3 regions of the Clostridium sp. TJA032 genome follow, and region 2 is predicted to be linked to each of the others. Evidence: riboswitches for the same ligand, from Rfam matches in the RefSeq annotation. Region 2 holds a riboswitch; each other region holds the start of a gene.
The links. A riboswitch is a leader RNA that binds a small molecule or an ion and turns the genes downstream of it on or off. The one in region 2 is predicted to bind lysine.

Region 1: another riboswitch for lysine. It lies ahead of lysA (diaminopimelate decarboxylase); the one in region 2 lies ahead of AC4FRL_RS02245 (amino acid permease).
Region 3: another riboswitch for lysine. It lies ahead of AC4FRL_RS09805 (Na+/H+ antiporter NhaC family protein); the one in region 2 lies ahead of AC4FRL_RS02245 (amino acid permease).

The regions. Positions count from the first base shown of each region.
Region 1 covers NZ_JBZEFB010000001.1:686-11,384, reverse strand. Annotated here, with positions in the region: gene AC4FRL_RS00055 (LTA synthase family protein) at 24-1,835, opposite strand; gene AC4FRL_RS00050 (HelD family protein) at 2,000-4,120, opposite strand; gene ftsH (ATP-dependent zinc metalloprotease FtsH) at 4,263-6,386, opposite strand; gene lepB (signal peptidase I) at 6,411-6,941, opposite strand; gene AC4FRL_RS00035 (DUF3006 domain-containing protein) at 6,941-7,162, opposite strand; gene lysA (diaminopimelate decarboxylase) at 7,560-8,855, opposite strand; lysine riboswitch at 8,969-9,139, opposite strand; gene AC4FRL_RS00025 (NAD(+) diphosphatase) at 9,244-9,783, opposite strand; gene sfsA (DNA/RNA nuclease SfsA) at 10,067-10,699, opposite strand, start outside.
Region 2 covers NZ_JBZEFB010000001.1:483,301-493,999, forward strand. Annotated here, with positions in the region: gene AC4FRL_RS02210 (coiled-coil domain-containing protein) at 1-661, shown strand, start outside; gene AC4FRL_RS02215 (hypothetical protein) at 727-1,014, shown strand; gene lexA (transcriptional repressor LexA) at 1,182-1,793, opposite strand; gene AC4FRL_RS02225 (hypothetical protein) at 1,961-2,353, shown strand; gene AC4FRL_RS02230 (tyrosine recombinase XerC) at 2,409-3,413, opposite strand; gene AC4FRL_RS02235 (DUF3892 domain-containing protein) at 4,251-4,469, opposite strand; gene ilvA (threonine ammonia-lyase) at 4,610-5,809, shown strand; gene AC4FRL_RS02245 (amino acid permease) at 5,842-7,317, opposite strand; lysine riboswitch at 7,441-7,615, opposite strand; gene AC4FRL_RS02250 (dicarboxylate/amino acid:cation symporter) at 7,795-9,012, shown strand; gene AC4FRL_RS02255 (hypothetical protein) at 9,073-9,405, opposite strand; gene AC4FRL_RS02260 (YczE/YyaS/YitT family protein) at 9,678-10,322, shown strand; gene AC4FRL_RS02265 (hypothetical protein) at 10,352-10,570, opposite strand; gene AC4FRL_RS02270 (NUDIX hydrolase) at 10,633-10,699, opposite strand, start outside.
Region 3 covers NZ_JBZEFB010000004.1:78,577-89,275, reverse strand. Annotated here, with positions in the region: gene AC4FRL_RS09845 (MATE family efflux transporter) at 1-30, shown strand, start outside; gene AC4FRL_RS09840 (hypothetical protein) at 70-249, opposite strand; gene AC4FRL_RS09835 (nucleoside recognition domain-containing protein) at 363-941, shown strand; gene AC4FRL_RS09830 (spore maturation protein) at 954-1,472, shown strand; gene adhE (bifunctional acetaldehyde-CoA/alcohol dehydrogenase) at 1,877-4,474, shown strand; gene AC4FRL_RS09820 (aminopeptidase P family protein) at 4,626-5,870, shown strand; gene AC4FRL_RS09815 (phasin family protein) at 5,976-6,314, shown strand; gene AC4FRL_RS09810 (ABC1 kinase family protein) at 6,439-8,052, shown strand; lysine riboswitch at 8,167-8,340, shown strand; gene AC4FRL_RS09805 (Na+/H+ antiporter NhaC family protein) at 8,501-10,219, shown strand; gene AC4FRL_RS09800 (FUSC family protein) at 10,303-10,699, opposite strand, start outside.

The sequences.
Region 1 (10,699 bases), 480 kb from region 2:
AATTGATAGTTTTTTATTTTTTATTATTTATTATTTTTAAAGTAATTTCCTTGTATAACCATATCTGAAATTCTAAAGGACTTTTCTAAATGTTCCTTCTCTTCTTTAGTTGGATTTCCAACTATTTCTCCATCATTTAATATTATTGAATTTCTATTAGTATTTACTAAAACTCTTCCCATTGAAGTATTTTCAAAAGCATCTCTATTAAAGCCTAATAAATACGCTATTGTTGGTAAAAAGTCAATTTGTCCTCCTTCTTTAGAGATAACCTCTCCCTTTAAACTTGGATTGTAAACTAAAAATGGAATTTCTTTTCCATTATCTTTCCACCAATCGCCCTCTAATGGTGCATTTTTAATATCCTCTTCATAAAACTTATGAACTCCACAATGATCTCCATAAAGCATTATTACTGTGTTATCTAAAAGATTTTCTTCTTTTAATTGATTTATAAATTTACCAATTGCTTCATCTGTATATCTAACACTTTGGAAATATGCACCTAACATATTTTCATTTAAATCCTTTGGTAAATCTAAGTATTGTTTATCCTCTGGTATTTCAAATGGTCCATGACTTGTTAAAGTAACTAAAAAAGTGTAAAAAGGTTGTTTCTCAGTTTTTAATCTTTCACCAACTTGTCTTAAATAAGATTCATCTGACATTCCAAGCCCAATTAATTCACTTTGGTCAAATTGATTTGCATCCCATATTTTATCTGCTCTAAAAGATTTATGTGCTTCTGCCCAGTTCCAATTTCCTGGAACCTCTGGGTGAGTTGATATTGTATTATATCCTCTGCTATTTAATAAATCTTGAAGTGTATTATATTCTGTGCAAGGATATCCAAAGAATGTACTTCCATCTCTTACTGGCAACATTGATGTATTAACCATTAAATCACAATCAGAACTTATTCCTGAATTATTTTGTTCCTTTATGTTATCAAAATATAAACTATGTTTTAAAAGCTTATTTATATTTGGTGTAATCTCTTGACCATAAACTTCTTTTCCTATAACAAAATTTTCAAGAGACTCTACTTGTATTGCTATAAGATTCTTTCCTTCAAAAATACCCTTATATTCATTATCAGGTAAATCTTCTTTATTTTCATCAAACCAAGTCTTAATTTCATTTTTTTCAGCATCACTTAAGTCAGTTCCCCTACTAGCATAATAATAAACATCATATCCATGATATCCTAAAGGACTTGTATCACTAAAGGTTTGAAAAGGTGCCCAAGCTATTCTTAAAAAACTTTTATCTGATTTTCCTTGTATATCTATGTAATTATGTGAAAATCCTATTACAGCAGCACTTATTACAAATATGCTACCAAAGGCCATTAATCTTGTTTTTAAAGCACTTTTATATTTTATGTTCTTTAATCCTGTAAAGTTATAAACAAAAAACAGTATTACAAAATCTAATAAAAAAAGTAAATCTATAGGTTTAAAATTAAATAAACTTTTTCCTATAGGATTAAAAATATTAGGTTCAATCAAATGTCTTATTGATAAAAATGTTCCATTTACTCTGTAATACCAAATATCAGCTATAAATAAAATAGTTACTAAAATATCAATAACTACTGCTGTCCTTATTCTTCCCTTCCCCTTAAATAAATACACAAAACTTGCTATTAAAGTAATTATAGCAATATGTGCCCACCAAGCAGGAGGAGTAAAATACATCGTTGCAAAATTCATACTTGCAGAATCTGGTGTCCTAAGCATTGACAAAAGCATCATGGATTTTAACTGCAAAATAACTACTAAAAATATAAAAACCCAGTTGCATTTTAAAAAGCCTTTTACTTTTTCCTTCATAAAATTTCCTCACTATCTATTTTTTTATTTATTTACTTTAATTATTATATCATTTGAAGATAAAATTTCATATTAGTTAAAACTTAATAAAAATAATTAAGAATTAAGAATAAAAGAAGCAAATAATATTATTTGCTTCTTTTATTCTTACTATACTAATTAATTTATCTAATCTTTATTTCTTTTAATCTATGAAGTGCTCTAGTACTCATTATATATTTTATCAAGTCTTCCTCTCTACCTTTTTTCTTAAGCTCATCTATCATAATAACTCCATCAAACTCTAAACCTTTTGCAAAATAAGATGGTATTATAACATTTCCACCTTTATAAAGAACATCCTCATTATCAAACTTCACTAAATGAACCTTACTACTAATAATATTATAAATTTTATCTAACTCTTCTTTATCCCTTGTTATAATAGCAATACTTTCTAAACCTTCACTTGTAAACTCTTTTAAAGATTCAACAATATACTCTGAAAGTTCTTCATATTTATTAAATTCAATTTCTTCAACTTTTTTACCATGTCTAACTAAAGGTATTATTCTATCTTCATTAAGATATTTATTAGCATATTCCATTATTTCATAAGTACTTCTATAGCTTTTATTTAAATTATAAATTTCTATATTTCTTTCATCAAATATTTTTTCTAATTCCATCATAGGTGCTAAATCAGAGTATTTAATAAGTCTTTGATTTACATCTCCTACAACTGTAAAATACTTACTTCCAGTTAACTCTCTCACAACCTTAAATTGAAGTGGCGAATAATCTTGTGCCTCATCTATAACTACATGTCTGTAATCTTTAGTTGCTTTTTTCCCTTCTAATTTTATTGATAAATATAATATTGGAGCTAAATCATTTATTGTATATTCTTTATTATTATCATTAAATCTATCATATATATCTAATATATCTTCTCTTAAAATCCATTCATCAAGCTTAGACTTAGATTTAATTACTTCACTAATTATCTCTCTTATTCTTAATCTTCTTCTAAATTCTAAATTATTTTCTTCTATTAAAAGTTCCTCTGGTGTTAACTTTTCTTTTTCTTTTCTTATTTCTTCATTTAACTCCCATACCTTTTCATCTCTTTTATCTTTTATTTTAGATATTATTATTCTCTTTATTTTTTCACTTCTTCTAAACAAAGGCATATATTCATAATGCTTATTAAACATTTCTTCTATTTCTTCTTTTGAAACAACTAATTCATCAAAATATTTTACATCCTGAACCTTAAAGTAATCTTTATTCATATCGCTTATTAAAAGGTCTAAATCCTCTATTACTTTATATGAATTTTTATACATTACATCTTCTAAAAAATTCTTATCCTTTGAAAGTATTTTTTCTAAGTACTTATCAAAACTCATTATATAAAGCTCTTTATCCATTTCCTTTAAAGCAAAGCTTGCAAAAGTTTCTTGTTTTACTCCAACCTCTCCAAGACTTGGTAACACCTGTGAAATGTACTCCATAAATATACTATTAGGCCCTAAAATAAGAACTTTATCTTCTAATTCTTTTCTGTAATTATATAAAAGATATGCAACTCTATGAAGAGCTATAGTTGTTTTACCACTACCAGCTACCCCATTTACAACTATATTAGTTGTTCTATCCTTTCTTATTATTTCATCTTGTTCCTTTTGAAGTGTCATTATTACATCTTTAAGTTTATCAGAACTGTTATTACTTAAAACCATTTGTAAAATATCATCTTTTACATCTACAGCAGAATCAAAAACACCTTTTAACTCTCCTTTTTTAACGATAATTTGTCTTCTTCCTTCTATATCACAGTTTATTATTCCTTCTGGTGATACATATGTTGCCTCTCCTAAAGTTCCATGATAAAAAAGAGAAGCTACAGGTGCTCTCCAATCAACGATTGCAGGCTCATAACTCCCTTCAGGAGTAACTCCAAATCTTCCAATATACATAGTATCTCTTTGGTCAAATTCTAAATCTTTAAAAGTAACTCTTCCAAAGTATGGTGAATCTTTTAAAATTGTTAGTTCTTTTAGTCTTTTATCTATTGTAGCAAAGGACTGTTCTTTTACATATCTTTCATGGTCAAAATACTCTATTAACTTATCTTCATCATCTTTATATTCTTCAATTGCATTTTTTCTATAATCTAATATATATTGTGTTACAAACTTTCTTTTATTTATATAGGAAAGCATTTCTTCATTTAATATATTAGAAACTTCCTCTAATTTTTTCTCTTCAACTAAAAACTCTATATCTTTTTTTTCATTCATTAGCCTCTTCCTTTCTTACTATCTAATAATTGATTATAACCAATTTATTAAATTAAATTTCCTTTAAATAGCAAGATACTATTTAAAATAAAATTGTGCATGAAGCATTTTACTTCATGCACAATTTAAAAAGATTATATTCTTACTCATTAGAATCTTGTTTATTTTCATCTTCTAATGAAACTTTATTTTCTTCATCACTCTCTTTATTTCCCTCAGAATTTTCTTCATTTATGTTTTCTTTAGGATTAAGTAATTTTAAAGCTTCATTTCTAGCTTCATCAATGGCTTGTTGTTCAGCTTTCTTTCTTTCTTCTTCTTCTAATCTTAAAGCTTCTTCTCTAGCCTTTTTAATAGCTTCTTCTTTTTCTTTTCTCTTAGCTAAAGCTTGTTCTCTTAAGCTTTGAATTTCTCTCTTAGCCTTTTCATCAGCTTCTCTCTTTTCAGGATATTTAGAATAAACTATTTCCATAAATTCATCGCCCATTATAGTTTCTTTATCTAAAAGAACTCCTGCTATTTCATCTAATAAATCTCTATTTTCAGTTAAAATCTTAATTGATTTTTCATGAGCACTCTTTATAACATGTAAAACTTCTTCATCTGCTATTGCTGCAGTAGTTTCTGAACAGTTTCTAACTGGTCTTCCATCTAAATATCTGTTGCTCATAGCTTCTAAAGCCATCATATCAAATCTCTTACTCATACCATAAATAGTTATCATATTTCTAGCTGACTGAGTAGCTCTTTCAATATCATTTGAAGCTCCAGTAGTTATACTGTGGAATACTACTTCTTCAGCAGCTCTACCACCTAACATAACAGATATTTGATCTATCATTTCTTCCTTAGATACTAAATATTTTTCTTCTTCTGGAAGTTGCATTGTGTATCCTAAGGCTCCCATAGTTCTAGGAACTATTGTTATTTTATGAACTGGGTCAGTATTATTTAATAAAGCTGCAACTAATGCATGCCCAACTTCGTGATATGCAACAATCTTCTTTTCTTTTGGTGAAAGTATTCTATCTCTCTTTTCTTGACCTGCTATAATAACTTCAACAGCTTCATCTAAGTCTTCTTGAATTACAAATTTTCTACCATGTTTTACAGCTCTTAAAGCAGCTTCATTTACTATATTAGCTAAGTCTGCTCCTACTGCACCAGGAGTAGATTTTGCAACTTCTTCTAAAGATACATCATCTGATAATTTAACATCTCTAGAGTGAACCTTTAATATTTCTTCTCTACCTATTAAATCTGGTCTATCTACTATTATTCTTCTATCAAATCTACCTGGTCTTAATAGTGCTTTATCTAAAACCTCTGGTCTATTTGTAGCTGCTAAAATAACAACACCCTTTGAAGAATCAAAACCATCCATTTCTGTTAATAACTGATTAAGAGTTTGCTCTCTTTCATCATTTCCTTGTATAGCACCATCTCTACTTTTACCTATAGCATCAATTTCATCTATAAAAACTATACATGGTGCTTTTTCTTCTGCTTGCTTAAATAAATCTCTTACTCTAGCTGCTCCCATACCAACAAACATTTCAACAAAGTCTGAACCTGACATTGAGAAAAATGGCACTTTTGCTTCACCAGCAACGGCTTTAGCAAGTAATGTTTTACCTGTTCCTGGAGGCCCTACTAATAAAGCTCCCTTAGGAAGTTTAGCACCTATTTCAACATATTTTTTTGTATCATGTAAGAAATCTACAATTTCAACTAAAGACTCTTTAGCTTCATCTTGTCCTGCAACATCTTTAAAAGTTATTCCTGTTTCATTTTCAGCATAAAGTTTAGCATTATTTTTACCAAAGGACATTACTCCTCCGCCCATTTTATTGTTCATCTTAGAGAACATCATTTTACCTACAAAAACAATTAGAAGAAATGGTAAAATCCATGACATTAATAATCCTAAAAGTTGATAATTTTCAGGTTTTGTTACATTAAATCCAACTCCTGCTGAAGTTAAATCCTTAATTAAATCTGGTTGGCTAAGTCCTGCAACTGCTGGATTAGTTGTGTATAATATCTTTCCTTTTAGATTACTACTATCTGAAGGCGTTATTTCAATTTGATTACCTGAAAAATTTACAGATTCAATCTCCTTTTTATCTAACATCTGCATAAATGTACTATAATCTACTTTTTCATATAGCATTTCATCTTTAACCATGTTAAATATTAATAATATACCAAAAGCTATAATACTATATATGGCAATATATTTAAGCATTTTTTTATCTTTAAACATACCTCAGTCCTCCTTCTCTAATGTTTATTTTACAAATCCTATTCTATCAAAAGGATATATTGTCAATTGTGCTTTTGCTTCTATGTCGTCTCCATCTACATAAGGGTAACTCCAATACCTAGAATCATCACTATTATTTCTGTTATCACCTAGCATTAAATATTTCCCTTCAGGAACATCAAAAGACATATTAGTTTTTCCACCTTGATATTTTACATAGTCTTCTTCAAGCTTATTTCCATTTATATAAACTGAACCATCACTTTTTATCTCTACATGCTCACCAGGCATACCTATAACACGCTTTAAAAGTGGCTCATTTAACTCCTCTGAATTAAAAACTACTATGTCTCCTCTTTTAATATTATTCGGATTGTGTACTCTTGTAACAAATAGCTGATCACCAATTTCTACTGTTGGCATCATTGACCCTGTTGGAACTTTTATCTTAAATAATAAAAATTGTCGGATCAAAAAAGCTAATACTAAGGCTATTAAGATTGGTATAATCCAATCTAAAAAGAATGATTTCTTCTTTTTATTATTAGAACCCATTACTCTTCCCACATACCTTTCATTAAGTCTTCTATTTCTTTTTTTCTTTTTTCTGTAAGCGCTTTATTCAAACAAAACTTATCTTCCTTACCTTTAACTAGAACATCCCCCTCTTTTACGTTACCTTTTACGTCGTCTTTTTTTAATTCTAAAACATTTCCATCTTCATCTTCACATACGATAAAATGTCCTTCTATTCTATCTACTACTATTTCTTTCATTTTATACTCCTTGTTCCGAATATTAGTCTTTAGAATAATTTAATTAAAATAAAATTATCCTTCAATAATTTTAGAATTTTTTACCTTTAGTAATCTTAAAGTATCAAATATAAGTATATCATAAATTACCATAAGTTTGTAAACTTTAATTCATAGTTTTACCCTTAAGTTTCATAAATATTTTAGTATTATTTTATCAATTTATTATGTCTTTTTTGTGTCTTTAAAATTTAAATATTTAAATCTTTAAGAAATAATTTTTAAAAAAACTTAACTATTAAATAAAATCCTAAAAATAAAATTCTTATTTTCTTATACTTCCCTTTTATTATATACTTTAATTCTCTTTTATTTAATAAAAAAAGTTGTATAGTTATTTCTATACAACTTTAAAAAATTAAAAACATTCATTTTTAAGCAAATCTTCATAAGTTTCTCTTTTGCACATAAGCTTTGATAACCCTTGATTTACACTTACAACTGCCGCTTTAGGAATTTTGTTATAGTTATTTGCCATAGAGTACCCATAAGCACCAGTAGACATAATTGCTAATATATCTCCCGTTTCCATTTTAGGCATTTCTATTGAATTTAAAAGCACATCTCCTGACTCACAACATTTTCCCGCTACAGTAACTACTTCCTTATAATTATTAAAAACTCTATTAGCTATTAAGGAATCATAATTTGCACTATATAAAGCGGGTCTTATATTATCACTCATTCCCCCATCTACACTTACATATTTTCTTATGCTAGGAATTTCTTTAATAGCTCCTACAGTATAAAGTGTTATTCCAGCATTTCCAACTATACTTCTTCCTGGCTCAACTGTAAGTATAGGAAGCTTCATATTTAATTCTTCACAAACCTCATCAGCTTTATTTATTATTGATAAACAATATTCTTCTATTTCTTTTGGAGTATCCTCATCAGTATAATATATACCAAAGCCACCACCTAAATCTAATTCTTCTATTTCATAGCCTAAATTTTCTTTTATGCTTTTTATAAGCTTTAACATAATTTCTGTAGCATCTTCATAAGGCTCTAAATCAAATATTTGAGAACCTATATGACAATGTAATCCCTTAAGGTCTATATACTCTAAAGCTAAGGCTTTTTTAATAACTTCATAAACAGTATTTCCAAGTACGGGAAATCCAAATTTAGAATCTATTTGACCTGTTTTTATATAGTCATGAGTATGAGCTTCTATACCTGGAGTTATTCTTAAATAAACTTTTTGAATAATACCATAATCTCTTGCTATAGAATTTAAAAGTTCTAACTCATGTATATTATCCACTATAAATCTTCCAATTTTCAATCTTACTCCTAAATCTATTTCATAATCTGATTTATTATTACCATGAAAATATATTCTTTCCATAGGAAAACCTGCTCTATATGCAGTATATAATTCTCCTCCAGAAACAACATCTAAATATAAATTTTCCTCTTTAACTAAGTTGCACATAGCCATATTTATAAAAGCTTTCCCAGCATAAGTAACTCTATTTCCTCTTTCATTACACTTCATAGCTTTATAATATCTTCTACAATTATCTCTTATTAATTCTTCATCAATAACATATAAAGGAGTTCCATATTCATTAGCTAAAGCTTTAGCTTTTATTCCTCCAATATATAATTCATTTTCTTCTACCTTCATTGTTCCAAATAATCTCATATTTTTCCCTCCACAAATTTCTAGTTGTAGAGTATAAAAGTATGCAAAGCTATCGATTTTATAAAAATAAAAACAGCAAAGGAACACCCTTGCTGCTTTAATCGCAACTTAGCGTACCTTGTAGCACTCCACTTTTTTCAAAGTGACAGTTATATGCATATTATACATATACCCAGAAAATTTGATTACCATCTCATTTTCTTCGGCCATAATTCCTTTCACTATACATAAACGTTTGTCAACTGCTTATAGCTACTCTTAATTACAGCACCTCTACTTTGGTCCTATTTTAAACTTATTTATTTTTATTATATTAATTATTGTTTATAATCTTACTAAAAACTTTTAAATAATGCAATAGTATAAATTAAAATTATCAATAAAAAATTTATACCTTACAACTATTTCCTTCACATCTAAAGGCTTTAGTTCCTTCATATCCTATTTCTTTTAATACCTTTTTAACTACTCTTTTGCCTATACTATCCTCATTTAATTCACAAAGAGCATCTTCTATATTATACCAAGCCACTCCTTCTACTTCTTCAGATTTTTTTATTTCTCCAGTTTCATAATAAGCTAAATACGTTAACATAAGTAATTCTTTTCCTTTTACAAAATCACTACCTAAGTATTTTATATCTTTAACAGTTATTCCTGTTTCTTCTTTAACTTCTCTATATACAGTTTCTTCTGCAGTCTCATCAACTCCTACATAACCTGAGATAAGCACCTTAGAATTTTCATAAATATAACTTTGTTTTAAAAGAAGTATTTCATCCTTCTTTATAACAGCAACCACAACACAAGGCTTAGGCAAATCAAAAAACATCATATTATGTTTACTACAATAAGGCACATTTCCTTCATCCCAACTATCTTTAAGCTCTAATTTTTCACCGCATAATGGACAATATTTAAATTTCATAATCACTCTCTTTAGTAAAGCAAATATATTACCTTCTATAATATATTTTAAAAATTTATCTAACCTTATATATGTTAAATTAAAATATATTTCCCTTATGTAAATTTAAAAACCTAATTTAATATGATTTATAAATTTTCTCTATTTTAACTAAGAATAGTAATATAGATTACGCTAACTAAAGTTCACCACCTTTCATATTCTAAAATACTTCTATTATTTTATATGAACATAAATTTGAAAATTAAAATTGATTTTCTAAATAAAATTTTATTAAATATAATTATAAAATTATTTCTATAGGCTTAAGTAATTCTATCTCCTCTTCAGTAACTTTACAATTATAACAAAAAATATCTACACCTTCATTTTTAGCTAATCTTAAAGCTTCTGAAAATTTAGGGTCTTTTTCATCATTTGGAGAAAAATTAATCACCTTCTCTAATTGTATTAAAAAAAGAACTCCTGCACTCATACCTAATTTCTTTACTTCTATAAGCTCTAATAAATGCTTTCTCCCTCTTTCAGTAGGTGAATCTGGAAATTTAGTTTCTCCATTTTCCTCTAAGGTTACTCCTTTAACCTCTAAAAAATAAACATTATCATTATCATCTTGTAATTTAAAATCAAATCTAGAATTTCCAAAAGTTTTTTCTCTACTTATATTATTAAATCTTTCTAATTTTTTTATTTTTTTATTTTTTAATGCTTCTTCAACTACTTTATTAGGAGCTTGAGAGTCTATATTTATTAAAACTTCTCCTTTATAAGCTGCAATTAAATCATAGGGAGTTTTTCTATTTTTAGTAGTTCCTCTCCTTAAAAGTACTGTGCAACCTTCTTTTAAAATTTCTCTACACCTTCCTGTATTAGGTACATGAACTAATATTTCTTTATTATCTAAAAGCACATATGC
Region 2 (10,699 bases):
GAGTGAAGATGCTAGTAAAAGAGCGGAAGAGGAATTTGTTAAAAAACTTTCTATAAAAGATGTTACTATAGAGAGATTGCAGAGAAGAGAGGAAGAACTTTTAGATAAGGATAAAAAAATAAAAGAAGAAAATAAGGAAAAAGAAAAGGAAATAGGTAACCTTAAAGAGAGTATAAAGATTTTAGAAAAAGATAAAAGTACTTTATCTCAATTAGTTTCTAGAAATTATGATTTAATCGAGAAAAATAAAGAAGAAATAAGTTATTTAAAGGGATTAGAAGGACTAAAAGAGGAAAATGAAAAATTAAAAAATCAGGTTGAAGAGGAAAAAGAAGTTATAAAAGATAAGGAAAATAAAATAAAATCTTTAAAAATTGAAAAAGAAGCCTTTGAAGAAAAATTAACTTTTTATATAGAGAAAGAAAAAGAGTATAAAGAGGAACTTATCTCCTTAAAATCTTTTATAGATTCTTTAAGAAAGGACCATAAAAAAGAAATTGAATTATTAGAAAATAAATATTCTAATGCTATAATAAAAGCAGAAGAGAAAATGAAGTTAGATTTTGAAAGGAGAGTAGAATTAGAAAGAAAGTCCTTAGAATTAGATATAAAAACATTAAAATATGAAAAAGAATTATTAGAAAACAAGTTAAAATCTTAATTTATTAAATTAAAGAAATTCCTAGGAAAGTGTTTGAATTTATAGAATAAATAAAAGGAGGAGTTATGAGAAAGGTAAGATATTTTTTAACTCCAGAAGCTTATGGCTCAAATGGAGAATTCATAGATAAAATTGGTACATTAGGAGATTTAGTAGTTGATACTGGAATGCTATTAAGGCCTCAATTTGATAAAACTATTCCTAGTATTAAAATATTAAATTCTTTATTTCGAAAAGGGTGGTGCCCAAGAAGTGCTGAGTGGGAGCCTTTTGAAATAGATTTACATGAATATAATGAATTAGTTGAATATCTTTTAAGTTTACATTTAAACAAACCATATAAATTAGAATAATTCAGATGATTTATTTAAATATAGTATATATAATTTTGTATATAAATTTTTAATAGAATGGGGATTAATATTAAGTTAATAGTAAGAATATAAAAAAATGTAGGGAAATTTGTTTTTTCACAAATTTCCCTACATTTTCTGTAAAAAACTTACATGTATTTTTTTATTTAATAAGCTCTATAAATACCTACTAATTTTCCAAGAATAGAGCAGTTTTCAACTATTATAGGTTGATAATTTTTATTTTCAGGTTGAAGTCTTATAAATTCATTTTCTTTAAAAAATCTTTTTATGGTAGCTTCGTTTTCTATTAAAGCTACAACAATATCACCATTTGAAGCTATATTCTTTTGTTCTATTATTGCTAAGTCTCCATCTAATATTCCTGCCTCTATCATACTATCTCCAGTAACCTTTAAAATAAATAAATCATTATTATGTTTTACGTAATTTATAGGCATTTGGAACATATCCTCTATATTTTCTGTAGCTAAAATAGGCATTCCTGCTGTAACTTTACCTATAATAGGAATATCTATTAGCTCTTTATCTTCCTTAGATAATTCTATAATTTCTAAAGCTCTTGGCTTAGTTGGATCTCTATATATTAACCCTTTTTTTTCTAATCTTTTTAAATGACCATGTACAGTTGAAGTTGATTTTAAGCTTACAGCTTGACAAATCTCCCTTACTGAAGGTGGATAACCTTTTGATTTTGTAAATTCAATTAAAAAGTTGTATATTTGAGTTTGTTTATCTGAATTTTCATTAATAATCATAGCAATTGCACCTCACGATTCTTTGGTAATATTATACCACAGTAGAAGAAGTATGGCAAACTTATGTTCTCATGTCTATAAAAACTAATTTTAATTAACTTTTATTTGATAAAGAATAATATTTTTGTTATAATGAAAAGATGATTTTTAAGTAAGAGGTGAACTTTATGGATAAAAAAGTATTTAACAATGATGATTACTGCGATATATATAAAGGTAGAATTTGCGATAATTGTGGTGATTGTTTAGAAATGGAAGGAATAGATACAAAGGCCATAAGAATAGCTGATATAGCAAAGGAAGTTGAGGAGAATAAGAAAATTGAAGAAACTCTAAAAAGACTTGTTGAAAAAGAGAGGGAAGAGGAAGAAGAAGACTTTGAGGAAGCTCTTACAGAGGAAACTTGGGAAGAATACTTAGCTAAGCAAGAAGATTATGAAGATGCTTTTGAACATATTGAATATCTTGAAGATATAGATTTTAATGATGATTTAACTATGGAAGAAATGACTGAAGAAGTTTTTCCAGGGGTTAGAAAACTTAAAATAAAAGATAAATAAAGAAAAAATGATAAAAACAAGGCGCTAGAACATATGTTCTAGTACCTTGTTTTTATCATTTTAAATTAGAGAGTGGATTTGTTTTTACTGCCTCTCTTAATCTTTCATCATCTACATGAGTATATATTTGAGTTGTTGATATATTTTCATGACCTAATATATTTTGCAAACTTCTTATATCTACATTTCCGTACTTATACATAAGAGTTGCTGCTGTATGTCTAAGTTTGTGAGGAGTATATTTTTGATCTTTAAATCCTGCATTTTCTATATGTTTTTTAACTAAAATTTCAACACTTCTTTTATTTATAGGTCTATATTTACTTGATAAAAATAAATATTTTTTTGATTCCTCACTAGCTTTAGAATCATTTCTATTATTTAAATAATTTTCTATAGATTTAATAGAAGCCTCATTTAAATAAACGGTTCTTTCTTTATCTCCTTTTCCTATAATTGTTAAAGTATCTCCTTTGATTTTATCTATTTCTATATTACAAAGTTCTGATAATCTCATTCCACAATTTAAAAATAAAGTTAATATGCAATAATCTCTGTAATAATTTTTATTTTTTTTATCCATAGAGTTTAAAACAGCTATGCTTTGTTCTAAGGTTAAATAGACAGGATGCCTTTTATTTATTTTAGGAGATTCTAATTCTTCTGTAGGGTTTTCCTGGATTAACTTTAGTTTTGAACTTAAAAATTTAAAAAATGATTTTAAGGTTGCTACTTTTCTAGCTCTAGCATAAGTGCTATTATTTCTAACTTTTTCTAAAAATGCTAAGAATGAATATATATCAGATAAACTTATATTTTTTATAAAATTATCATCTAAGTTAGAGGCATCAACTTCTTCTATATTTTCAAAGGATATATTATTTTCTAAACCTTTATAAATTTTTAAAAATTTAAAAAATAAGCCTAAATCAACAGAGTAGGCATCTACAGTATTAATTGATTTTCCTTTTATGTTTTCTAAGTAATTTAGAAATTCAATAACTCTTTTAGGATGCTTCGATTTCTCTAAAAAATCAAATTTGAAATTTTTATTATCTATAATTTCTACTTTAGAATCATTTTTCAAATTTGTTTTTTTAACAGAATCGATGTTGTTTTTTTCTTTTATTAAATCATCTAAAGCAAGTTCTTTTATCCATCTTTTTATAATTCTTTCATTTACTTTGTAAATTTTAGAAAGCTCCTTAAAAGAAAGATTTCTTTTAAATGTCAGTATATAAATATCTTCTATTAATTCTTCATAGTTTCTATTTATATTTTGAGAATCGTAATAATTATATATTTTATCTAAATTATCTAAATCAGAGTTGCTTAATTCCACCTTTAGTAATTCTTTTATATCATTAGGATACTGAAAATTTTTGAAATGATTTTCTTCTTTAATCATAGTAAAATTCCTTTCAAAACTATTTTATGAGTAAATTTTAGCATGTTTTTGGTTGAAAATCAAAACAACTTCGCTAAATGTATATTTAGCGAAGTTGTTTTGGGGTAATTTTAACAAAATATACCAAAAATATTTATTATATATAAAAACAAATAAAACTTATAAAGATTTTATAAAAATCATAACCAACTTTTGCTTTAGTTTATACCTTTTATCTCACACTAACTTTTTTAATATATGTCTTTTAAATTAAAAGAATGTATATTAAAAAAATAATATATTACGAAAAAGAATTTTGTTTTTAAAATTAAATTGTTTTTATTCACCCTTCTATCTCTTCAAATATTTTTAGCGAAGTTATAAAGTAATACTTTAAGTAAACATATGTGTGTATTACTTTTTGTTTAATTAAGATATTGCTTTTAATGATAAAAATAAAAATTAGAATTAATATATAATTTCTATATTAATTCTAATTTTTTTATAGTATTATGATAATTCATAAAGATTATTATTTTCTTTTCCATCTGGTATGCTTCTTAAATAAGCTTCTCCATTCTTTGAATGGGATATTATAACCCCTTGAATTTTACCCTCTTCTGCAAGTTTAACACCTTCTGCTTTTGAAACAGTTTTTCCACTACTTAATATATAATCTGTAATCTCTCCATTATTATTTTTCTTTACTTTAACTATTTTATTAGCCATATAAATACTACACTCCTTTTGAACTATTTTTATATTATTTTATATAAAATTTAAAAATTTATGCTCTGTAAAAAATGGTAGTTATTTGTTATAATTAAAGTATAAAAGGTTTACATTAAGAGAATTAAGAGGTGATTATTTTGTATTTAGAAAAAATTAATAAAGCAAAAAAAACTATAGAGGATGTAGTTATAAAAACACCTTTAATATATAGTGAGGTGTTTTCTAGAAAATCAGGTAACAATGTTTATATGAAATGTGAAAATCTACAATTAACAGGAGCTTACAAAATAAGAGGTGCTTTAAATAAAATAAGATCTTTATCAGAGGAAGAAAAAGCAAATGGAGTTGTTTGCTCCTCTGCAGGAAACCATGCTCAAGGTGTAGCCTTTGCAGCAAAACAAGCTAATGTTAAAGCTACTATTGTAATGCCAAAAACTACTCCTTTATTAAAAGTTCAATCAACAAAAGATTTAGGTGGAAATGTTGTATTATCAGGATATGTTTATGATGATGCCTTTAATGAAGCTAAAAGGATAGAAGAAGAACAAGGAGCATTATTTATTCATCCTTTTAATGATATTGATGTAATTTGTGGACAAGGCACTGTAGCCTTAGAAATATTTGAAGATTTAAAAGATGTAGATGTTATTCTTTGCCCAATTGGTGGAGGTGGCTTAATAAGTGGAGTTACTTTAGCTGCTAAAGCTTTAAATCCAAAGGTTAAAGTAATAGGTGTTCAAGCTGAAGGTGCTAATGCTATGGTTAAGAGTTTTAAAGCTGGAGAAGTTATAGCTTTAGATTCTGTTGATACTATTGCAGATGGAATTGCTGTAAAGAAACCTGGTGATTTAACTTTTAAATTTATAAAAGAATATGTAGATGACATAATAACTGTATCAGACCATGAAATTGTTGAAGCTTTCTTTACTTTAAGTGAAAAACATAAACTTTTAGCAGAAGCTTCTGGTGCTGTAACTTTAGCTGCTTCATCTAAGATAGATTTTAAAGGTAAAAATGTAGTTTCTATAATAAGTGGTGGTAACATAGATATGGTTACAATAACTTCTTTAATAAATAGTGCCTTAGTATCTAAAGGAAGACTTTTTGCATTTAGCTTAGAAGTTCCTCATAAACCAGGACAAATACTAAAAATTGCTAAAGTTCTTGCAGATATAAATGCAAATATAGTAAAACTTGAACAAGATCATTTCAAAGCAACAGATGCTCTTAAAAATATGGTTGTAGAAATAGCTTTAGAAACAAATGGTCATTCTCATATAGAAGAAATAAAAAAAGCTTTAATAGATAAAGGATATATAATAAAACAAATATATTAAAATAAAAAGAGGTACTAAAAAGTACCTCTTTTTTAGTAAACTAAAACTTCTTCTTCCTCTTCTAAAGTTTCTTCTTTATTGATAGGTTCTACACTTAAATCAACTTTATCTAAAGGAACTATTTTAGTTTTATGTTTTATTTTATAGTAAGCAAATAATCCAAAGAATAAAGGTAAGCCAATATATGATGATATTAAACCACCCCAGTCTACTCCGTTTCTTACATCTAAGTATGCATAACCTTGACCTAAAACTATAACGCCACATAAAATTAAAGCTATTATAGGTCCTAGCGGGAATAATTTAGCTTTATAAACTAATTTATTTAAATCTTTTCCTTGTGCTACATAGGCTTTTCTAAATCTATAATGACATATTGCAATGCCAAGCCATGCTATAAAGCCTGATAAACCTGATGCTGCAACAAGCCATACATAAACTGTATTTTCAGCATAAATTCCAGTTAAGAAACATAAACTTGCTATTATTGTTGTTACTATAATAGCATTAACAGGAACTCCTCTAGAATTTGTTTTTTCAAAAATTTTAGGAGCCATTTTATTTTTAGCCATGGCATAAAGCATTCTGCTTGAAGCATACATTCCTGAATTACCTGCTGATAAAACAGAAGTAAGTATTATAGCATTCATAATAGAGGCAGCACCAGCTAAACCTAATTTCTCAAATACTATTGTAAATGCACTTGTTTCTACACCAGCTTGAGCATTTGGAACTAAAGCTCCAATTACCAAAATTGTTCCTAAATAAAATAATAATATTCTCCAAAAGATTGTATTAACTGCTTTAGGTACATTTTTTTCAGGGTCTTCACTCTCTCCAGCTGCAACTCCAACTAATTCTGTTCCTTGAAATGAAAATCCAGCTATTAGAAAAATCATAAAAATTGATTTTGCTCCTCCTATAAATGGTCCACCATTTTCATAAAAGTTTTTAAAACCAACTTTTTCTCCACCTAATATTCCAAAAATCATAAGTACACCTACAATTAAGAATATTATAACAGTAGCTACTTTCACAGCAGCAAACCAAAATTCAGATTCTCCATAAGCTTTAGCAGATAATAAATTAAGAGTTAATATAATTACTAAGAATAATGCACTCCAAACTATTGCTGGAACATTAGGAAACCAAAACTTCATTAATAAAGAACCTGCAACCATTTCAGCGGCTATTGTTATAGCCCAGTTATACCAGTAATTCCATCCTAAGGCAAATCCTAAGGCAGGGTCAACAAATTTTGTTGCATAGGCTCCAAAAGAACCCGTCTCTGGCATATAAGTTGCCATTTCCCCTAAGCTTGTACATAAAAAATATACCATGATTCCAATAATTCCATAAGCTACAAAGGCTCCACCAACACCAGCTTGATGAAGAGTATCTCCCATTGCTAAGAAAATTCCTGTTCCTATAGCACCTCCCATGGCAATCATACTAAGATGTCTTGACTTTAAACCTCTTTTTAGATTAGTATTTTGTTCTTGACTCATTTTTAGTCCTCCTTATGGTTTTAATAATTAAGCCATAAGTGATAACTAAGTTTTCGCTAACAAAAGAAACCCTTAAGCGTGTTTCATGCTTAAGGGTTCGTAAAGTTATATACAATACTCTTCTTTCATGATAGCACACCACAAAATAAATTGTGACAGTGTTACATATATTATATGTAACCCCAACCTATTAGAATTAAAGCATTTTCTAAAGGTTTCGGCGAATCATCCTTTCACTTTGCTTCAACGTGCTTACCTCTGCAAAGATACTTTTAATCATCGCGCCTCTATCTCAGTTATTCACTTTCTATTAACAATTATGACATTAAATTTCCAATTAGTCAATATTTTTTTAACAATAAGCTATAAAAATTAAAAAACTAGTCTTTAATTATTGACTTTAAATATGTGTTATAGTAATATGTACTCATACAGAAAACACTTGTATTTTCATAAAATACAAAAGAGGGGGCTATTATGAAAAACTTATCACTAATAAAAAGAATTATTTTTGCCATAGTTTTAGGAATAATTATAGGAATTACTTGTTCCTATATTAATTTAGATATACCAATTAGAATACTTATGACCTTTAACTCTATTTTTGGAAATTTACTTAGCTTTTTAATTCCACTTATAATTGTTGGATTTATAGTACCTGGTATAGCATCCTTAGGGAGTAAATCAGGTAAGGGGCTTTTTATAACAACTTTAATATCTTATTTATCAAATTTTTTAGTTGGACTTATTGCTTTTTTAGTTGGGAAGCTATTACTTCCTATGTTTATAATAAGTGCTTCATTAGATACTAATACTTCAAGCATTAAACCTTACTTTTCAATAGATATTCCACCAATGTTTAGTGTTATGTCAGCTTTAGTTTTTGCATTTTTATTAGGTATAGGAATATCAAGAATAAAAAATAGTTATCTTTTAAAAGTATCAGAGGAATTTAATCATGTTATTTCATTAGTTATAAAAAATCTATTAATACCTTTAGTACCTATTTATATTCTTTCAATTTTTTCAAAATTAAGTTATAGTGGTGAAATATTTACTACACTAAAATCTTTTGGTCTTGTATATTTAGTTTTATTTTCAATACAAGGAATATATTTATTTACTCAATATTTATTAGCAGGTACTTTAAAAAGAAAAAATCCAATTAAGTTAATTAAAAATATGTTTCCAGCATACATGGCAGCTTTAGGAACTCAGTCTTCAGCTGCTACAATACCAGTTACTTTAAGTTGTGCTAAAAACAATAATATAGATAAGGATGTTGCAGATTTTGTTATTCCTCTAGGAGCAACTATAAATTTAGCAGGAGATACTATTACTTTAGTGCTTTGCTCTATGGCTGTAATGTATATGAAAGGACAAACTCCTACTTTTTCTCTTATGATTCCTTTTATTTTTATGTTAGGAATAACTATGGTTGCCGCTCCAGGAGTCCCTGGAGGTGGGGTTATGGCAGCCTTAGGTCTTTTAGAGGGGATGCTAGGCTTTGGAAATATAGAAAAATCATTAATGATTGCACTTCATGCAGCACAAGATAGTTTTGGAACTGCTATTAATGTAACTGGAGATGGTGCTATAGCTATAATAGTAGAATTTATACTTAAAAGAAAAAATAAAAAGGATAAAAAAGAAAATATTAAGGAAGAATTTATTCCAAAAGTAAGTTGTAATTAATAGAATATCCATACTAAAGTAAAAACTATACCATAAAATTTTATGGTATAGTTTTTATCATTATTTTAAAGTTATATTGCTTTTAGGAAATAATTGATTGTATAAAGAATCAAATCCTTCATCAGCTAAAAAAACCTCAGTATTATCATTTACGTAAAACTGACTCATAGTATTCATTATAAGTTCATATTTTTTTAAATTTCCTTCTTCTAATAAAACTTCATAAAGATATGCTAAATGATTTTGCATATATTCTTGAATTTCAGTAACTTCCTCTTTAGAAATTTTATTTTCTTTACAAAGTTTATTTATAGGTCCATTTTTAAAAATAAAATATGTTGAATCCTTTGCTATTTTAGCAATATGTTCCTTAGGTTTTAAATTATTATTCATATGTTCACCTCTTTACTTTAATCTAATAATTATAAAATAAATTATACCATTTTTCAAACTACTTAATTATAGTAAATCAGTAATAATTTATTGATTTTATTACTTAAAGATTAATATTTTTATGGATTTGTTAAAATTATTTGACATATAAGTTAACAATGGTTATAATCATTGTGTTTGGTTTTCTTTTAAGTTTTTAAATACACATTAAATATTTTAAATTCACATTCAAAATACGATTCACAAAACTCAAAACAAGGAGTGTATTAAAAATGAAGAAAGAAAAATTTATTCCTAAACTTATATTTTTCTTATTAGGAATGGCAATTATACAATTAGGTGTTGTAATATTTTTATTAAGTGGAGCTGGTTCAGATCCATTTACAGTATTTACTCAAGGGCTTTCAAAAGCTTTAAATATTTCTACTGGAAATGCTAACATGATAATACTTGTTGCTTTAGTTATTTTAATATTTATTGCAGATAGAAAACAGCTTAAAATAGGAACTTTCGTTTTAGTTGTTGTTGTAGGTCCTACAATAGATGCTATAATGGGAATATTACATAAGTTCGGATTAGATACTTACCTTAGTGACTTTAATTTATTTACAAAATGTATAATTGTAGCTTTAAGTTGTGTAATAATAGCTATAGGTTTTTCATTCTTAGTAAGTACAGAATTAGGAGTTGCACCAAACGATTTAGTTCCTCTTATTATAAGAGATAAAACTAATTTCCAATACCGTTGGATACGTATCGGCTTAGATTTAAGCTTTCTAGTAGTTGGTTATTTATTAGCTGGTGTTGTAGGTCTTGGAACAATTATAGCAGTACTTTTCACAGGTCCAGCAATACAATTTTTTATGCCACCATGTGAAAAAATTGTGCATAAATTTATAGGTAAAAATGCTGCTTAAAATAAAAACAGTCCAAAAGGACTGTTTTTTTATATTTCTTGATATTTAGTTATTAATTCTACTAATTCATCACAAAATTCATCATACTTTTCTGTAGGATGTTTTACTGTGATTGTAATCTCTTCACCGATTTCTACTTTTTTTTGCTCAGGCGAAAATGTAAATGCCAAGGTATCTTCTCTGTTATATATAGGTTTTATAGTAACATGAAAATCTTCTCCTAAAATTTTCTTTCTTAATAATGTCATAATAATCACCTCACGGTTTTATTATAACAACAAAAGAAAAACATGCCAATGTTAGCATGTTTTTATATAGTATCAAAAAAAGCATTTATCTTTTCTAATTCCCCATTTGCAAAAGTATAGTCATTTAAA
Region 3 (10,699 bases), on a different contig from region 2:
GATAATATAAAATCAGAAGCTATAAATTAAAAAAAGCTGAGTTTAGTAATTACTAAGCTCAGCTTTTTTTTATATAATACCTTCATCTTTTAATAAATCTTCAAGTTTTTTTACTTTCTCTGTTAGAGTAACGAATTTTTGCTTTAAATCATCTTTGCTTAAAGCATCTATTTGAACTTCAAGTTCTTCTACAGTTTTTAAAACTTCATCTATATCTTGTTGAGCTAACTTTAAATTATTTTCGTTCATATAAAAATTCTCCTTTGAAGTAAATTCGTTCTTTGTAGTTTTATGGTAACACTACTATTCTAACTATGCAAGGCATATATTATACAGAAATTACTTGTGATTTAGGAGGAGAGATGATTAATTATATATGGTTTGCAATTATAGCCTTAGGATTGATTTTTAGCATAATGACAGGCCAGGGAGAGTTGATTACAAAGGGGCTTACAGAATCTTCAGAAGGTGCAGTAAAGTTTATAATTTCACTAGTTGGAATTATGTGTTTTTGGTGTGGAGTAATGAAAATTGCAGAAAAAAGTGGACTAACTTCTAAGGTTGCAAAGTTATTAAATCCTATATTAAAAAGAATATTTAAGGAAAGTGCAGATAATGAAGAAGCAATGGGAGCTATTGTTATGAATTTAACGGCTAACATGTTTGGACTATCTAATGCAGCTACTCCTCTTGGGATTAAAGCTATGAGTGAATTAAATAAGATAAATAAAGAGAAAAAAGGAAGGGCTTCAAATGATATGGCCTTATTTTTAGTTATAAATGCTTCTTGTATTCAGTTAATTCCTTCAACAGTTATATCAATTAGAGCAGCAGCAGGTTCTAGTAATCCTGCTAGTATAATAGTTCCTGCTATTATATGTACCTTTATTGCTTGTTGTGTAGGAATTATGTGTTCAAAGATTTTACAAAGGTATTTTTAGGAGGAGAGAATTTTGTTTGCGAATAATATAGTTCCAATAATATTTCTTTTAATAATAGTTTATGGAATGTTTAAAGGGAGAAAGGTTTATGAATGGTTTATAGAAGGAGCAAAGGAAGGACTTATGGTATGCTTTAAAATCTTTCCAGCTTTATTAGCTATGATGATTGCTATAAGAATATTTAAGGATGCTAATTTACTTAATTATTTAAACAATCTTTTAGAACCTGTTGTATCTTTAATAGGTTTACCTAAGGATGTTGTTCCTTTAGTATTAATTAAACCTCTATCTGGAAGTGGAGCTTTAGGAGTTTATACAGAAATAATAAATACCTTTGGTCCAGATACTAGAGAGGGTTTAATTTCCTCTGTAATAATGGGTGGAACAGAAACAATATTTTATACAATAACAGTTTATTTTGGGGCTGTTGGAATAAAAAAAATAAGACACACTTTTTGGGCGGCTTTTATGGCAGATATAACAGCTATTATAATGGCAGTAATAATAGTAGGAATTTTCTTTGCTTTGTAATTTTTAAAAGTTAATTTTTTTTGAAAAGAGTTAACGAATAGTTTTTAATTTAAATATGAAAAGGCTATGTAAAGGATACAAAATATTACAGAAATCGTTTAACTAAAAAATAAAACTTTAAGGTTGATAAAAAAATCACAAAATAGTTAAAAAAATAACGAATTTTTGTCGAGAAAATGTAAAAAATGTTAAAAAAAGTCTAGATTTTTTTTGTTTATCATGATATTATAATCTCGTAAGGTTGGTAAAGAACTTGGAAAAGTAATTTATTACCTTTAAAAGCCAAAATAAATGAAAAAAAATTCTTAAATGGAATTTTATTAAAGTTAAAAACTTAACTAGTGCTTTTAATTAATTTTATATATTATGAAAATAAGACTAATCTATAAATGAGGTGGGTATCAATGAAAGTAACAAATGTAGATGAATTAATGCTTAGGTTAGAGAAAGTTAGAGCAGCTCAAAAAGAGTTTTCAAACTACTCTCAAGAGCAAGTGGATGAGATATTTAGACAAGCAGCTGTAGCGGCTAACAATGAAAGAATAAGATTAGCAAAAATGGCTGTTGAAGAATCAGGAATGGGAATAGTTGAAGATAAGGTTATAAAAAACCATTTTGCAGCTGAATATATATACAATAAATATAAAGATGAAAAAACTTGTGGAGTTATAGAAAAAGATGAGTCTTTTGGTATAACTAAAATAGCTGAGCCAATAGGTGTTGTAGCAGCAATAGTTCCTACTACAAACCCAACATCAACAGCTATATTTAAAGCTTTAATATCATTAAAGACTAGAAATGCTGTATTCTTTTCACCACATCCAAGAGCTAAAAATTCAACAATAGAAGCAGCTAGAGTTGTTTTAGAAGCAGCAGTTAAAGCTGGAGCTCCAAAGGATATAATAGGATGGATAGATGAGCCATCAGTTGAAATGTCACAAGTATTAATGTCAGAAGCTGATATTATATTAGCTACTGGTGGACCAGGAATGGTTAAAGCTGCTTATTCATCAGGAAAACCAGCAATCGGAGTTGGAGCAGGTAATACACCAGCTATAATAGATGAAACAGCACACATTAAAATGGCAGTAAACTCAATATTATTATCAAAAACTTTTGATAATGGAGTTATCTGTGCATCTGAGCAAACAGTATTAGTTGTTGATAAAGTTTATGATGAAGTAAGAAAAGAATTTGCTGATAGAGGAGCTTACTTCTTAAAAGATAAAGAGATAGATAAAGTAAGAAAAACAATTTTAATAAACGGTAATTTAAATGCTAACATAGTTGGTCAATCAGCATGGAAAATAGCTGATATGGCAGGTGTTAAGGTTCCAAAGGATACAAAAGTTTTAATTGGTGAAGTTGAATCAGTTGAATTAGAAGAACCATTCTCACATGAAAAATTATCACCAGTACTAGGAATGTATAGAGTTGCTAACTTTGATGAAGCTTTAGTTAAAGCTGAAAGATTAGTTGAACTTGGAGGATTTGGACATACTTCAGTTTTATATACTGACATAATGAAATCACAAGACAGAATTAAAAAATTCGGTGCAACTATGAAAACAGGTAGAACAATAATAAATATGCCATCAACTCAAGGAGCTATTGGAGATATCTACAACTTCAAGCTAGCACCATCATTAACATTAGGTTGTGGATCATGGGGTGGAAACTCAGTTTCAGAAAACGTTGGTCCTAAACATTTAATAAATGTTAAGAGTGTAGCTGAGAGGAGAGAAAATATGCTTTGGTTCAGAGTTCCAGAAAAAGTTTATTTCAAATATGGTGCTTTAGGAGTTGCTCTTAGAGAATTAAAAGATTTAAATAAGAAAAAAGTATTTATAGTAACAGACAACGTATTAGCAAGTTTAGGATATGTTGATAAAATAACAAGTGTTTTAGAAGAAATAGGTATAGATTTTAGAGTATTCTCAGAAGTTACTCCAGACCCAACTTTAGCTTGTGCTAAAAAAGGTGCTGAAGCAATGAGAAGTTACCAACCAGATGCAATCATAGCTCTTGGTGGAGGTTCACCAATGGATGCTGCTAAAATTATGTGGGTAATGTATGAACATCCAGAAGTTGCTTTTGAAGATTTAGCAATGAGATTTATGGATATAAGAAAGAGAGTTTACCCATTCCCAACTATGGGTCAAAAAGCTATGATGATTTCAGTTCCAACATCAGCTGGTACTGGTTCAGAAGTAACACCATTTGCTGTTATAACTGATGAACAATCAGGAGTAAAATATCCATTAGCAGATTATGAGTTAACTCCAGATATGGCTATTATAGATGCAGAACTTATGATGAATATGCCAAAAGGATTAACTGCTGCATCAGGTATAGATGCTTTAACTCATGCTTTAGAAGCTTACGTTTCAGTTTTAGCATCAGAATTTACAAATGGATTAGCTTTAGAAGCTATAAGATTAATATTTAAATATTTACCACAAGCTTATGCTGAAGGTACTACAAATATAAAAGCAAGAGAAAAAATGGCTCATGCTTCAACAATGGCTGGTATGGCATTCGCTAATGCATTCTTAGGAGTATGTCACTCAATGGCACACAAATTAGGATCAGAACACCATATAGCACATGGAGTTGCTAACGGAATCTTAATAGACCATGTAATAAGATTCAATGCTGTTGACAATCCAAGAAAACAAGCTGCATTCCCACAATACAAATATCCAAATGCTAAATGGAGATATGCAGTAATTGCTGACTACTTAGGATTAGGTGGAAAGAACGAAGAAGAAAAAGTTAATAACTTAATCAAAGCTATAGATAACCTTAAGAAAACAGTTGGAATCCCTGCAACAATAGCTGATTGTGGAGTTTCAAAAGAATCATTCTACGCTACATTAGAAAAAATGAGCGAAGATGCATTTGATGACCAATGTACAGGTGCAAACCCAAGATACCCATTAATAAGCGAAATTAAGCAAATGTACATCAATGCATTTGAAGGAAAAAAAGATAGAGTTTAATATATAGCTTTGAAATTAAGATAATAAAAAAATACCCTTTAGAATTTTTCTAAAGGGTATTTTTTTATTAAAATATAAATATGTATTATATGTTAAGATTTTCTATTCTAAATATGGTAAAATTTAATAAATAGGAATTGGAGGTATTAAAATGGATAAGAAAGTTTTTATTAAAAACAGAGAAAATTTATTAAAAAAATTAGATAATAATTCCTTAGTGGTTTTATTTGCTGGTAATGCAGTAAGAAAGACTGCTGATGAATATTTTCAATTTACTCCTAACAGAAATTTTTATTATTTAACAGGAATAGATGAGGAAAATCACATATTGATGATTAAAAAAATTAATGGGGTTACTGAAGAAGTATTATATATTTTAAGACCTAATTTAGAGCAAGAAAGATGGACTGGAAAAACTATTAGGGATTATGAAGCTAAAGAAGTTTCAGGAGTTTGTAATGTTAAATATTTAGAGGATTTTAAAGAAGATTTAAATGTAATATTTACGAATGGAATTTCAGAAAAGCTTTATTTAGATTTAGAAAGAGTATCTTTTGAGGAGGAAGTTAGTAAAAGTCAAAGCTTTGCAAAGGAAGTTAGAGAAAGATATCCTCAAGTAATTGTTAAAGATGTTTATGCTGATATAGCTTCATTAAGACAAATTAAATGTAAAGAAGAAGTAGAAGAAATTAAAAAGGCAGCACATATAACAGCTAAGGGTGTAGAACTTTTAATGAAAGAATGTAAGCCAGGAATGAAGGAATATGAATTAGAAGCTTATTTTGATTTTTACTTAAAACAAAATGGAGTAAAGGATTATGCTTTTAAAACTATAGCAGCAGCAGGAGTAAATGCAGCAACTCTTCATTATGTTGATAATAATAGTGAGATAAAGGATGGAGATTTAATTCTTTTTGATTTAGGTGCTCAAGTAAATTATTATAATGGTGATATTTCTAGAACATTCCCTGCAAATGGAAAGTTTACTAAAAGACAAAGAGAAGTTTATGAAGAAGTTTTAAAGGTAAATGAAGAAATAATAAATTCAATAAGACCAGGAGTTGGTTTTTATGAAATTAACAATAAGGCAAATGAACTTTTAGCTGAAGCCTGTGTAAGATTAGGTCTTATAGAGGATAAAAAAGATTACAGAAAATATTACTTCCATTCAATAGGACATAGTTTAGGACTTGACACTCATGATGTTGGTAGAAGAGATATAATTCTTGAGGAAGGAATGGTTTATACAGTAGAGCCAGGATTATATATTGAGGAAGAAGCTATAGGAATAAGAATTGAAGACGATGTATTAGTTACTAAAGATGGTTGTGAGGTTCTAACAAAGGAATGTATAAAATCTGTAGAAGATATAGAAAAATTTATGAGCAGAAAATAGTTTTAGAATTAACAGTATGTTAAGAATAATAAACTTTAAATTTAAAGAAATTAAGAGTAAAATGTAATAAACTAAAAAGTAGACTATGTTTTAGGAGATGATTTCATGATGAACGAATTAAAAAAAGTTATATTAGCAGGGATAGGAACTGCAGCTACTGCTTATGAAAAAACAGATTCTTTTGTACAAGATATGGTTGCTAAAGGTAAAATAACTGTGGAAGATGGAAAAATTTTATCAGAAGAGTTAAAAAGAGATGTACAGGCAAAAACTAGTCAAGCAACAAGTGAAATAATAAACAAGTTAGATAGTATGCATCCTTTAACAAAGGAAGAATTTATGACAATGTTTGAAGAAGCTAATAAAGAAAACTTAAAAGAAATACATGAATTAAAAGAGAGAGTTAAAAAATTAGAAGCTAAGTTAAAAGAAGAAAATATTTAATTTAATAAAAAAACTCTACAAGATAATGAAGGGTAGAATTTAAAGCTATATTAAGTAGCTAAGAGGATTAGGCTTTTCAGTTCCTTGTAGGGTTTTTATAATTTTTAATTAGGAGGTGAATTTTATGAGCAAGGGAGAAAGTGCAAAAAGGTTAAAGGAAATAATTAAGGTTTTTACTAACTATGGTTTTGATTATTTGCTTTCATCAAAACTTCCAAATAGTAAATTTGTAGAACCAGGACCACAAGCACTTAGAGAGGCTTTAGAAGAGCTAGGAGCAACCTTTGTTAAAATTGGACAGATACTTAGCACAAGACCAGATTTACTTCCTAAAGCTTATATAGATGAATTAGAAAAATTACAAGATAGCAATGAAATAACAGAGTTTAGTAAGGTTAAAGAGGTTTTTCATGACTCCTTTGGAACAGATATTAGTACATATTTTTTAGAATTTAGTGAAAAGCCCTTAGCATCTGCTTCTATAGCACAGGTACATAGAGCTAAGTTAATGGATGGAAGAGATGTAGTAGTTAAAGTTCAGCATTATAAAATTGATGAAAAAATGAAATTAGATTTAAATATATTAAGAAAGCTTAGTAAATTAACAGCACATCATTTTGCTAACACTTTAATTAATCCTATTGAAGCTTTTGATGAAATTGAGGATGCAACTTTAAAAGAGTTGGATTTTAAAAAGGAAGCCTATAATACAAAAAAGTTTAGAGAGCTTAATAAAAATGTAGCTTGTGTTGAAGCACCTATAGTTATTGATGAGCTAACCTCTGAAAAAATTCTTACTATGGAATATATAGATGGTTTTAAGATTACAGACCTTAAAGTTTTAAAAGAAAATGGTTATGATGTTTATGATGTAGCGGATAAATTAGCAAATTCTTTCTTTAAGCAGATTTTTGAAGATGGATTTTTTCATGGAGACCCTCATCCTGGTAATTTATTTATAAAAGAAGGAAAGATTTGTTATATAGATTTTGGATTAGTTGGAACATTAGAATCAAATTTAAAAAATTGGTTAAACAAGGCAATGATAGCTATGGTTTTAAATGATATAGATACCTTAGTTGATTTTGTAAATATAATAGGCATAAAAAAAGGAAAAGTAGATTATTCAGTACTATATGATGACTTGAAAAATATAGTAGCTAAATATATAAATGCTTCTTTAAAGTCAATAAAAATATCTGATGTTCTTAAGGAAATATTTGAAATTGCAGAAAGAAACAATATACAGTTTCCAAAGGAGTTAGTAACTTTAGTTAGGTCAACAGTTATATTAGAGGGAGTTATAGCTAAAATAGACCCTGATTTAGAAATAATGGAATGTATATATCCTTATGTTAGAGAAAAAAACAAAGAAGAAATTTTAAAAAGTTTAACTAAAGATAAATTAATGGCTGATGCATATAAATTTGTTTCAAAAAGTATTGAAGTACCAGATAAATTTTCAGAGCTTGTAGACAGTTTAACTAAGGGAAGGGCTAAGTTACAACTTCAGATGAAGGATGCAGAAAAGCCTTTAGCTGATTTAAATAAAATGGTCAATAGAATAGCTTTTGCCTTAATAGTTGGTTGTATGATAATTGGTTCTTCTTTAGTTGTAAATGCAAAAATAGGACCTACTTTTCAAGGAGTTCCTATTTTAGGATTAATAGGTTTTATAGTAGCTGGAGTTTTTGGATTTTGGTTACTAGTATCTATAATAAGATCTGGATTTTTTTAATAAAAAGAGACTTTTTTTAATAAACAGTTAATAAACTTATTAAATGCTTGAAAGAATTAAGGTTATACTGTATAAATGTATACAAATATAACAAGTTAAAAGTGAATTATTTAATGAAGATGTAGAGGTGCGAGAATCAAGATTACTAAAATGGAGTTTAAGTGATGTTGAAGTTTTAGGAAAGGGATTATCGCCGAAGTTTTTAGCTGATACTTTAAAGCTAAATGCTGGGTTTGTATAGAATATATACAAAACTGTCACATAAAAATGTGGAGAGCTATCATCTTAGGGAATTAAACAAACAAAAATTTATTTGAAAAAGTAATTTTATTGAACGTTGAGACCTTAGGTTGATTAAGCCTAAGGTCTTTTTTTATAAATTCTATGATAAAAATAAGGGAAAGCCTCTATAAATTAATTCACTTTATAATTTAAAGGAGGATTTTTTATGAAAAACAAAACTAGATTTAAAGTTTTTCTAGCGGTTTTTGTCATGACAATGCTATGTTCAACTTTAGTTTTTGCTTCTGAGGAAGTAGCAGCAGCAAATTCAGCTAAATTTGGAATGTGGACAATATTACCACCTATAGTATCAATTGTTCTAGCATTTTTAACTAAGAATGTTGTTGTCTCGTTGTTTATAGGAACAATAACAGGATGTATAATGCTTCAATTAAATGGAACTAATATACTTGGTGCCTTAGTTCAAGGATTTATTGATTTTACTTACAGAGCTTTAAATTCCTTAGCAGACCCTTGGAATGCAGGAATAATACTTCAAGTTTTAGTTATTGGAGGAGTTATTCATTTAGTAGCTAAAATGGGAGGTGCAAAGGCTATAGCAGAGGCTTTAGCAAGAAAGGCTAAAACAGTTAAAAGTGCTCAACTTACTACTTGGCTTTTAGGATTAGCAGTTTTCTTTGATGATTATGCAAACTCTTTAATAGTAGGACCTATAATGAGACCAGTTACAGATAAATTAGGAGTTTCAAGAGAAAAATTAGCCTTTGTAATAGATGCAACAGCAGCACCTATTGCAGGATTAGCAATAATATCAACTTGGATAGGATTAGAAGTTGGACTAATAGGAGATTCATTAAAAACAGTTGGAATAGAGACTGATGGTTTTGGAGTTTTTTTAGAAACTATACCTTATAGATTTTATAATATATTAATTTTAGCTTTTGTTGTTATATCGGCTATAACTTTAAGAGAATTTGGACCTATGCTTAAAGCAGAGAGAAGGGCTAGAAGAGGAGAAGTTTCACCAAAGGTTACAGAGGTATCTTCAGAAAGTGAAGATTTAGAACCTATAAAAGGAATTAAGTTAAGCATATGGAATGCAATAATTCCTATTGGAGTTTTAATTATTTCCTCCTTAGTAGGATTTTATTATAGTGGATGGATAACCGTAATGGGAGGAGAAGATTTAGCAATTATAGAGATAATGAATAATGCACCTTTTAGCTTTGCTAGCATACAAGCAGCTTTCTCTAATGCTGATGCATCTATAGTTTTATTCCAATCAGCTTTATTAGCAACTATAGTAGCACTTTTAATGGGAGTTGGTAAAAAAATATTTACAATATCAGAAGGTATTGGTATTTGGATTGAAGGCATGAAAGGTCTTTTAATAACAGGAGTAATTCTTATTTTAGCTTGGTCTTTAAGTTCTGTAATTAAGGAATTAGGAACTGCATCCTATTTAGTAGGTGTTTTATCTGATGCTATTCCAGGATTTTTATTACCATCTATTATATTTATACTAGGTTCTATAATAGCTTTTGCTACGGGAACAGCTTATGGAACTATGGGGATTTTAATGCCTCTTGCAATACCTTTAGCTTTTGCAATAAATCCAGAGTGGAATTTTGTTATTGTAAGCACTTCAGCAGTTTTAACTGGAGCTATTTTTGGAGATCATTGTTCTCCAATTTCAGATACTACAATACTTTCTTCTACAGGTGCAGGATGTGACCATATAGAACACGTTAGAACACAGATATGGTATTCTGTTTTTGTAGGAATTGTAACTGTTGTATTTGGTTATATTCCAGCTGGATTAGGGTTAAGTATTTTCATAATACTTCCATTATCTTTAGTAGCATTATTTGTACTAACTATGATATTTGGTAAAAAGGTAGATGAAAGAGTAGTTAGTAGCTAAATTTAAAAATAATAAGGAATAAAATCTTATTAAGATTTTATTCCTTATTTTTGTTTTATAAAAGTTTATTATATAAAAAATTATTAACTTTTTTTTTCTTCTTCTTTCTTTTGATATGGGAAAATAAGTCTATTAATTACAATAGCTATTATTACTCCAATAAAGGTATCAATGATTCTATTGAAAGCATATTCATAAGAACCAAGACCATTTAAGTTGGTCATTATTGCAAATACTACTATACATGAACTATTTATAGCTCCCTTACAATTAAACAGTATGCATAGGTATATTGCTAAAGTTGTACCAACTGCCGTTAAAAAGGCGTATATAAGAAAGTGTGTAAAAGAAAAGTAGTTACAAATTGTAGTTAGTATTAAGCCAACTATAGCACCTAAAAATGTTCCAAGCATTCTGTTTTTACCCATTTTATAAGAGTTTTCAACAGTATCTTGCATACACATCATAGAAGCTATACAG